4 regions of the Pseudoalteromonas sp. MB41 genome follow, and region 3 is predicted to be linked to each of the others. Evidence: predicted binding sites of a transcription regulator. Region 3 holds the regulator's gene; each other region holds the start of a gene.
What was found. The regulator sigma-54, encoded in region 3, starts transcription at its own class of promoters, with help from an activator protein. The targets are predictions, from matches to a motif close to GTTGGCACGNNNNTNGNNT.
Positions count from the first base shown of each region.

Region 1: the regulator sigma-54 is predicted to act here: its motif matches at 1,192-1,210, upstream of LPA49_RS17065 (YggN family protein).
Region 2: the regulator sigma-54 is predicted to act here: its motif matches at 961-979, upstream of flgJ (flagellar assembly peptidoglycan hydrolase FlgJ).
Region 4: the regulator sigma-54 is predicted to act here: its motif matches at 1,178-1,196, upstream of LPA49_RS09115 (LiaF domain-containing protein).

Region 1 is NZ_JAJJZF010000021.1:51,568-53,773, forward strand. It holds gene LPA49_RS17050 (LysR family transcriptional regulator) at 1-61, shown strand, start outside; gene LPA49_RS17055 (glutathione peroxidase) at 129-611, shown strand; gene LPA49_RS17060 (PA3496 family putative envelope integrity protein) at 666-854, opposite strand; gene LPA49_RS17065 (YggN family protein) at 1,246-2,046, shown strand; gene LPA49_RS17070 (PLP-dependent aminotransferase family protein) at 2,110-2,206, opposite strand, start outside.
Region 2 is NZ_JAJJZF010000016.1:85,297-87,502, forward strand. It holds gene flgJ (flagellar assembly peptidoglycan hydrolase FlgJ) at 1-923, opposite strand, end outside; gene LPA49_RS15175 (flagellar basal body P-ring protein FlgI) at 1,049-2,143, opposite strand; gene flgH (flagellar basal body L-ring protein FlgH) at 2,156-2,206, opposite strand, start outside.
Region 3 is NZ_JAJJZF010000013.1:35,415-37,620, forward strand. It holds gene lptB (LPS export ABC transporter ATP-binding protein) at 1-78, shown strand, start outside; gene LPA49_RS13300 (RNA polymerase factor sigma-54) at 193-1,689, shown strand; gene hpf (ribosome hibernation promoting factor) at 1,716-2,003, shown strand; gene ptsN (PTS IIA-like nitrogen regulatory protein PtsN) at 2,007-2,206, shown strand, end outside.
Region 4 is NZ_JAJJZF010000007.1:1,846-4,051, forward strand. It holds gene LPA49_RS09115 (LiaF domain-containing protein) at 479-1,138, opposite strand; gene LPA49_RS09120 (BON domain-containing protein) at 1,459-2,025, shown strand; gene LPA49_RS09125 (YqaE/Pmp3 family membrane protein) at 2,081-2,206, shown strand, end outside.

The sequences.
Region 1 (2,206 bases), on a different contig from region 3:
TCTCTTGCCTTACCGCGTACGTTTACTAATTGAGCACCTTACCAATGAATTCGCTGAATAAAATTCACACTTTCAGAAATAAGGCAAGCGGGTTAGAATCAATCAAATAATAATAAAAAGTCACTATTATGAACGAATTTTATCAACTCTCAGCAACCAACTTACAAGGCCAAACGGTTCACTTTTCTGATTTCGAAAATAAAGTCGTTTTAGTCGTCAATACAGCGAGCAAGTGTGGTTTTACACCACAATACGAAGGCCTGCAAAAATTGCACGAAAAATACCATGATCAAGGCCTCATTATTATTGGCTTTCCGTGTAATCAGTTTGGTAAACAAGAGCCCGGTGACGCAAAAGAAATTAAGGAAGGCTGCCTCATCAACTATGGCGTGAGTTTCTTAATGATGAGTAAGGTGGATGTCAATGGTGAACATGCTCACCCTGTCTTTAGGCACCTAAAATCAGAACTACCGGGCTTTATCACCCGTAAAATAAAGTGGAACTTTACAAAGTTTCTGATTGGTAGGCATGGTAAAGCAATTAAACGATTCGCGCCCCTCACTAAACCAGAACACATCGAGTCTGCAATTATTACAGCACTGAGCAAATAAACCTCGAACCAAAAAGCAATAAAGAGGCAATAGCCTCTTTATCTAAATTTATGCTTAGTCGTTCATGTACTCATCAAAGTCGTCTTCGCCTAAGTTTCTGCGCAAGCGTTTTTGCTCAAGATAGTCTTCCAACTTCTTCTTAACGCGTTGCTTTTTCTTGTCGTGTTGATTACGCCCGACCATTTCGTACTCGTCTTCAACAAAATCGTCATCTAGCGCATCATAACTAAATGTCTTACCCACAACCCACTCCATAAAGTGTTTGAGACCAATTCAGGAGATTAAAATTTGCTCTGTGAATTGGCAAAGATTAAAAAGCTCAGTGGTTATTTAGTATGTAAAAAACCACCAAAATAAAGCCACACCGCCATGCTAAAGTGGCGATATGTCAATATTGTGAATAAATAGCGCTAAATTTGATTTCTGAAAAGTGAGAGTTTTTTATCGTTTCGATAAAACACATTTATCCATGTGTGTTTTTTAGTTAATTTGACTAAAAAATGGCTAAAAAACCAAACAGCTTTCATTTTAAAAAACCACAAAAACAACATAACTCAATGAAAATAAACACAATAAAAACCTTGGCATTAAGTTTGATTATTTATTTTCGTCATTTCAAACAGGAAAGAAAAAAATGAAAAAGTTATTGTTAGTAAGTTCTTTATTTATCGCAACCAGCGCTATGGCTCATAACGATAATGATACGCATATTTCATTCAGTGGTGAGCAATGTGATGTTGAGTTCAAGAACGATGTTCGCATCACGCCAAACGAATTAGAAGTGTTCACTACTGATAACCGCACAATGAAAATCATTGATCAAAATAACTTATACATTGATGGCGAAAACATATCGCTGAATGCATCTCAACAACAAGCTATTGCAAATTACTCAGATAGCTTACGTAGCCAACTACCCGAAGTGGCAAACATTGCTCTAGAGGGTGTGAAAATTGCCGGTGTTGCAATTGAAGAAGTGGCAAACGCATTCAACATTAGTGGCTTTGATGACATCTCGGAATTAATGGATGAGATTAGTGTAGAAGTGCAAAATACCTTTTACCAACAAGGTGCATTCACCATGGGTCAGCAAAGTTTTGAAAAGTTTGGTCAAAATTTTGATGAACAATTCGACCAACAAATTGAGTCTGCAGTTGAATCGGCAATGATGCAATCAATGGGCAGTATTTTAGTTGCGCTAGGCTCTGAGCTTCTTGGCTCGGGTGGTGATATGGACACGTTTGAACAGCGCATGGAAAACATGGGTGAACAAATCGAAGCGCGTGTAGAAACACAAGCAGCGCAACTTGAAAAACGTGCCGACGCATTGTGTGGCAGCTTTGCCGATATTGCTCACAAAGAGCAACAGCTCGTTGCTTTAGTGCCACAACTCAAAGAATACCAACTGTTCACGTTCAAACAGAACACCCTGTAATGCATTAACATCCCTGAACCAATCTACTTGGTCTTATGGCGCAGAGCTTGCTCTGCGCTTTTTTTATTTTTTTGCAAGTACGGTTAGTTGTGACAACGTTTTGAGCGCGTCTTCCAAACGCTCTGACCAAGGCAAACCATAGCTTAATCGAAAACAGCTG
Region 2 (2,206 bases), on a different contig from region 3:
TCAACACGCTTCAATACCTGCTTAATTTTGTTGGCATAATTTGGATCAGTTGCATAACCTGCTTTTTGTAACGAATCTAAAAAGGCTGCGGGTTCTGCGGTGTTTTTTAGTGCGTCTTGATAACGTGGGTTTTCATTTAAGAAATCCACAAAATCATTCACACTGTCTTTAATTGACTGATAAGAACGGAAGCTTGCATGCTTTTTAACAGGCACACCTTGCTCAAACTCAAGCGTAACTTTACTTGCTTTGTCACCTTGCCAGCTCTTATCAGATTTAATGTTAAAAAGGTTATTACTACTGGTGCCATCCGCTTTACTAATAATATGCTTACCCCACCCTGTCTCAAGCGCAGCTTGAGCAACCATCACAGCAGGGTTTAAACCAATTTTTTCAGCCGCATTTTTTGCGTGCTCCCAAACAGAGCTAATGAATGACTCAGCATCTTCAAAGCGGTTTTCTGATTGCTCATCAGTGGCAACTTCCGCCATTGGGTGTGTTTCTGGCTTAGCTTCTTGATTACCGCGAACACGCTTATCGCTATCAAACTCTGCGGTTGTTCTTAACACGGAACCAGGAGTAAATTTCTTACCGTCGGGCGATAGCTGCTGCACAATAAGATCAGCCAAACCCAGTGAGCCGTTAGAAGACAACTCAACAGAAAGCTGTTGATCATGCATTTCTTCAAAGAATTTTACGCCACTCGAGTTAAACGGACTGTCTTTGTCTTCAAATGCTTCATTAGCCTTACGCATGCTTTTAAGCAGCATCTGCGTAAAGATAGATTCAAATTGTGCCGCCGCTTTTTTCAGCGCCTCTTTTGACGCATTGCTAGAGGCATCACTTTTTAGAGCACTTTGACGCAATGAGTCTAAGTTGCCTAAATCAAAAAAGTTTTGCTTGTCGAGATGATTCGTATCCATCAGCTTTTTGACACAATAATTAATAATGCATAATCAAATGCAATAATTACGCCAAAAGAGGATTTATCAGATTGAGGGAAGGTAAAAATGAAAAAACGCGCTGAGCTCAGCGCGTTTTTAATTGATTATATAATAACAAGTTGCCCGTTTATGGCTCCCGCCTCTTTCAACGCTTCAAGGATAGCCATTAAGTCACCAGGGGCGGCACCAACTTCGTTTATCGCTCTCACTAAATCATCAAGGCTAATACCTGGATTAAACACAAAAGCGCGAGAGTCATCTTCATTAACATCGATAATACTTTGGTTTGTCACCACCGTCTCGCCTTCGCTCAGTGCATTCGGCTGCGATACGTTTTGCTGCTCAGCAATGGTCACGGTTAATCCACCGTGGGTAATTGCAGCTGGCTGTAATTTTACGTTTTTACCAATAACAATGGTGCCCGTACGTGAATTGACAATAATTTTTGCCGCAGTATCAGCCGGTGTGAACTCTAAGTTTTCAAGCGTTGATAAATACGATACGCGCTGCGATGCATCGCGCGGTGCAATGACACGTACAGACGCTGCATCAATTGCTTGAGCACTGTTTGGCCCAACTAAATCATTAATAGTTTGCTCTAGGCGCTTTGCCGTTGTGAAATCTGGACGATTCAAATTAAAGGTGATGTAGTCACCTTGCATAAACGGGCTTTTAACAGCGCGCTCAACCGTTGCCCCATTCGGAATTCGGCCAACGGTGGGAGTGTTTATAATCACTCGGCTGCCATCAGCACCTTCTGCGCCTAAGCCCCCCACGACCAAACTGCCCTGTGCAATGGCATACGTATTACCATCAACCCCTTTCAAAAAGGTTTGTAATAACGTACCACCGCGTAAGCTTCCTGCACTACCAATTGAAGACACGGTAATATCAATGGTTTGACCTGGTTTTCTAAACGCGGGTAACTCGGCATGTACAGCAACGGCTGCAACATTTTTAATCTTTGGTTTTAAGTTCGCAGGAAGCGTGATACCGAAGCTATTTAACATCGCTTTAAAGCTCTGCTCTGTAAAACGACTTTGCTCGCCCGTGCCAGGTAAACCCACCACTAAACCATAACCGACTAATTGATTTGAGCGTACACCCTCAACCATAGACACATCTTTAACTCGCTCAGCCTGAACAGAAAGCTGTACACTAATTAAGCAAAGAGCAATAATGTATTTAAACCCATTCATGATTTGTATCCTCTAAAATGGGAAAATAGAACTGCTAAAGAAACGAGTTAACCAACCCGCACT
Region 3 (2,206 bases):
GCATCAGGTACACCTGAACATGTGTTAGCCGACCAAACTGTACGCGATGTGTATCTAGGCGAGCAATTCAGGCTTTAAATACGCCACCGACTAGAGCATCTGCTAGACTTATAACAATGACAATAAATCAAATAAATAGTTAACGGCATCGTGCTATTGTTTGATAAGACTAAAAAGGATTGTTAGGGATACATGAGGCAATCATTACAGCTGCGCATGGGCCAGCAACTTACAATGACTCCACAACTGCAACAGGCTATCCGTTTGTTGCAGCTCAGTACATTGGATCTCCAGCAAGAAATTCAAGAAGCGTTAGACTCTAACCCTTTGCTTGAAGTTGAAGAAGCAGATTATGCAGAAGAGAGTATTGGCAAGAACGAGCAAAAAGCCGAATCTGACGATACCCAACTAAGCGCGTCGGCTGACGAAGCTGCGAGCGAGTACGAGCAAGAAAGCAGTGATGCCCTCAACAAAGACACCGTAAGTGACGACTTAGCAATGGATGTTACGTGGGATGAGTACATGAGTGCTGCCCCATCAAGTTCCTCAGGTCCAATGCCTGAAGATGAATCAATTTACCAAGGCGCATCAACCGAAACTCTCCACGAATACCTAATGTGGCAGTTACAACTGACTCCATTCAGCCCAACAGACGAAGCGATTGCCGTTGCGATTGTTGAGGCAATTGATGATTCGGGTATTTTAACCGTAAGCTGCGAAGACATTGTTGAAAGCTTCAATCAAAATAACGATGAAGAAGAAATCGAACTTGATGAAGTCGAAGCTGTCCTAAAAAGAATCCAATTATTCGATCCTGTCGGTATTGGCGCACGTAGTTTACAAGAATGTTTGTGTATTCAATTACGCCAATTCGATGTTGACACCCCCTATTTAGCTGAAACTAAAATGGTGTTATCAGAACATATTGAATTATTAGCGAGTCGTGACTATCGCACTTTGATGAAAAAGACTAAGCTTAAAGAAAGTGAGCTGAAAGAAGTCATGACATTGATCCACAGCTTAAATCCAAAGCCTGCGGATACAATTGTTAGAGAAGAATCTGAATACGTGATACCCGATGTATCCGTAAAAAAAATAAAAGGCCGTTGGGTAGTTGAACTAAACCCAGACTGCATGCCGAAAATCAGAGTGAATAGCCACTATGCGGCGATGTCACGTTCTGTAAAATCAAGCAGTGATAGCCAATTTATTCGCTCTCATTTACAAGAAGCAAAATGGTTTATTAAAAGCTTAGAAAGCCGTAATGACACGTTATTAAAAGTGACTAACTGTATTGTTCAACAACAACAGGCTTTCTTTGAACATGGTCCTGAGGCCATGAAACCCATGGTATTAAATGATGTCGCGGAAATGGTCGAAATGCATGAATCAACAATTTCGCGAGTAACAACACAAAAATACATGCATACCCCGCGGGGAATTTTTGAGTTGAAATATTTCTTCTCCAGCCATGTAAGCACTGAAAATGGGGGTGAGTGTTCATCTACGGCAATTCGCGCTTTAATCAAAAAGCTAATCGCCGCAGAAAACACAGCTAAACCATTGAGTGATAGCAAAATTGCAGATATATTGGCTGAGCAAGGAATTAAAGTAGCTAGACGGACAATAGCAAAATATCGAGAGTCTCTAGCAATACCTCCGTCGAATCAGCGTAAGAGTCTGATTTAGACGTTTTACATAGAAGGAAAATGCTTATGCAACTAAATTTAACTGGTCGTCATGTAGAAATCACAGATTCATTAAGAGACTATGTAAACACCAAGTTTGCGAAACTAGAAAGGCATTTTGACCACATTAATAATGTTCATGTCATTCTAGATGTAGAAAAACTAAGCCAAAAAGCAGAAGCAACTTTACATGTAAACGGAGGCGAGTTATTTGCCTCTACTGAACACCAAGATATGTATGCAGCCATCGACTCGTTAATCGATAAACTTGATCGTCAAGTAATTAAACACAAAGAGAAATTAGCTCGACACTAAATTATGAAACTTAGTTCACTTACTAACCAGGACTGCAGCAAAGCTGCGGTCCTTTTTAATAGCAAAAAAAGAATTCTCGAATTTATCAGCGAACTGGCTCATGAGCAGCTCCCTCATTTATCTCAGCAAGATATACTCAATGCCCTATTGAACAGAGAAAAATTGGGCAGCACGGGTATTGGCCGAGGTATTGCGATTCCACA
Region 4 (2,206 bases), on a different contig from region 3:
CACTTGTAGGAGGGGCTTTAGCCGTGAATTTTATAAAGAGACGTTGCTGCGCAAACGCGCCATGCAAGCATAACGCCTACGGTTTAAGGTAGGCGTGAAATTTATTTCGCGCGAAGGGGTTATAAGTAACGAGTTACGAAGTACGAGATGCGAGCTAAACCGTGAAGGGTGTTTAATGTCGCTGAAAAGGTTCGCTTTTTCGGCGTTAAAACGCCTCCCACGTGTGAAATGTGTATCACTTGTAGGAGGGGCTTTAGCCGTGAAAGGGTTGTAAGCAACGAAGTACGAAAAGCGAGATGCGAGCTTGTATAGTTAAAACGCCTCCCACATGTAGTGTATATCACTTGTAGGAGGGGCTTTAGCCGTGAATTTTATAAAAGACGTTGCTGTGCAAACGTGCCATGTAAACATAACGCCTACGGTTTAAGGTAGGCGTGAAATTTATTGTGCGCGAAGGGGTTTCGCAACTCGTATTTCGTCATTGCACTCTATTCATTTCTTTCCAACTGGCTTTTAGGCTGTTGGCAAAGCTGATGAACTTTTCTTTCATGGTGCGTTTGACTTTAATCTCTACTGAGCCTAGCCAAACATTACCTTCAATCGTAATTGTGGGGCCTTGCCCTTTATTGAGTGCAACCGATTTATTTTCAACGCTACCAACCACACTAAACAATTTTGACACTACATTCACATGCTCTGGCACGTAGATTTCGTCGCTGCCTAAAATACAGTTTACGTAGATGGTGACATGCTGGTGCTGAAAAACGGCTTCACTAAAGTCTAATTCAATTGAGCCTAAACAGTTCGTTAGGTGAATTTCTTTCGGGACTAGCCATTGGCCGCTGCGCTCGTTGGAACCTAAAATACTGCGTAGTTGCAGGCTTTCTGCATCGCTACCATGTGCATAGTGAGGTTTAAACTGCGCGTGTTTATGTGACTTGTAGTCAATATCTGCTGTTAACTCTAAGTCAGAAACCAGCTCAATTAACACTTCATTGCTGGTGGCTTCCATTGCTTGGTCTAGTCTTCGTTCAAATGCTTCTGCTGAAATAACTGCATGACTGTAGTTATAGATAAGTTGATCGATTACTTCTTCTCTTACTTGCTCGATGGGGCGATCTTCGAGTTTGACGGCCATGATAATTCCCTGTTGAGTTTTAAAGTTATGTTAATCACAAAGCAAAGTGTAGGCCAAAAATTATTTTATTAATATTCATTGGTTTATGTTTTTTGATGTGGGCTTTCATTCGTTAAATTAACCATAGATTAATAAGATTGACAATTAATTAGTCATTTTTATAACAGAGTGAACTTCTTACCGAATTGTCTGTAAATAATTACCGAAACGAATATAAATCATGGCTGAATATCGATTTAACTTATTGAATAATATAAAAATAAAAAGTTGGCATCGAAGTCGCATTAGTTATCTCGTCTTTAATCAAAAGGAGAAAGATTATGAATACATTCAACAAGACTATGATTGCTGCGTTAGTAATTGGTGCAACAAGTATGAGTGCTCAGGCAAGCAACTGGGAAAATGAAAGTAAAGATGCTTGGATTGATGGTAAGGCAGAAACTGTGCTTCTTATGAACACTAACCTAAATAATTTTGATATCAACACAGACGTAAAAAACGGCAAAGTTGTATTAACCGGTAAAGTTGATAGTGAATTAGACAAAGAGTTAGCCGAAGAGCTTGTACTTAGCCTAGACGGAGTAACTGCTGTTGATAATAAATTAACGGTTGTGAAAAACATGAAGTCTAAGGCAGCGAGTGCAGATAAAGGTGACTCAGTAGAAAGTGACTTAACTGATGCGAAGATCAGTACAGTGATCACCACACGTTATTTATTTAACTCTGAAGTAGGCGGCACTGATATTGATGTCGATACAGATAAAGGCGTTGTTACACTAAAAGGTACGGTTAAGTCAGATGCAGAAAAGCAATTAGCAGTGAGCATTGCTGAAAATGCTGAAGATGTGCGTAAAGTCATCGATGAACTTAAGATTGTTGCTGAATAATAGCACGCCCTATAGCCCAGCTTTGGCTGGGCTTATCTTTTTCAAGGAGTGAGTTATGGATTTAATACGCATTATTTTCTCGGTTTTAATTCCGCCTCTTGGCGTATTTTTACAGGTAGGTTTGGGGGCACAATTCTGGATTAATATTATTTTAACCTTATTAGGGTACATTCCAGGTTTG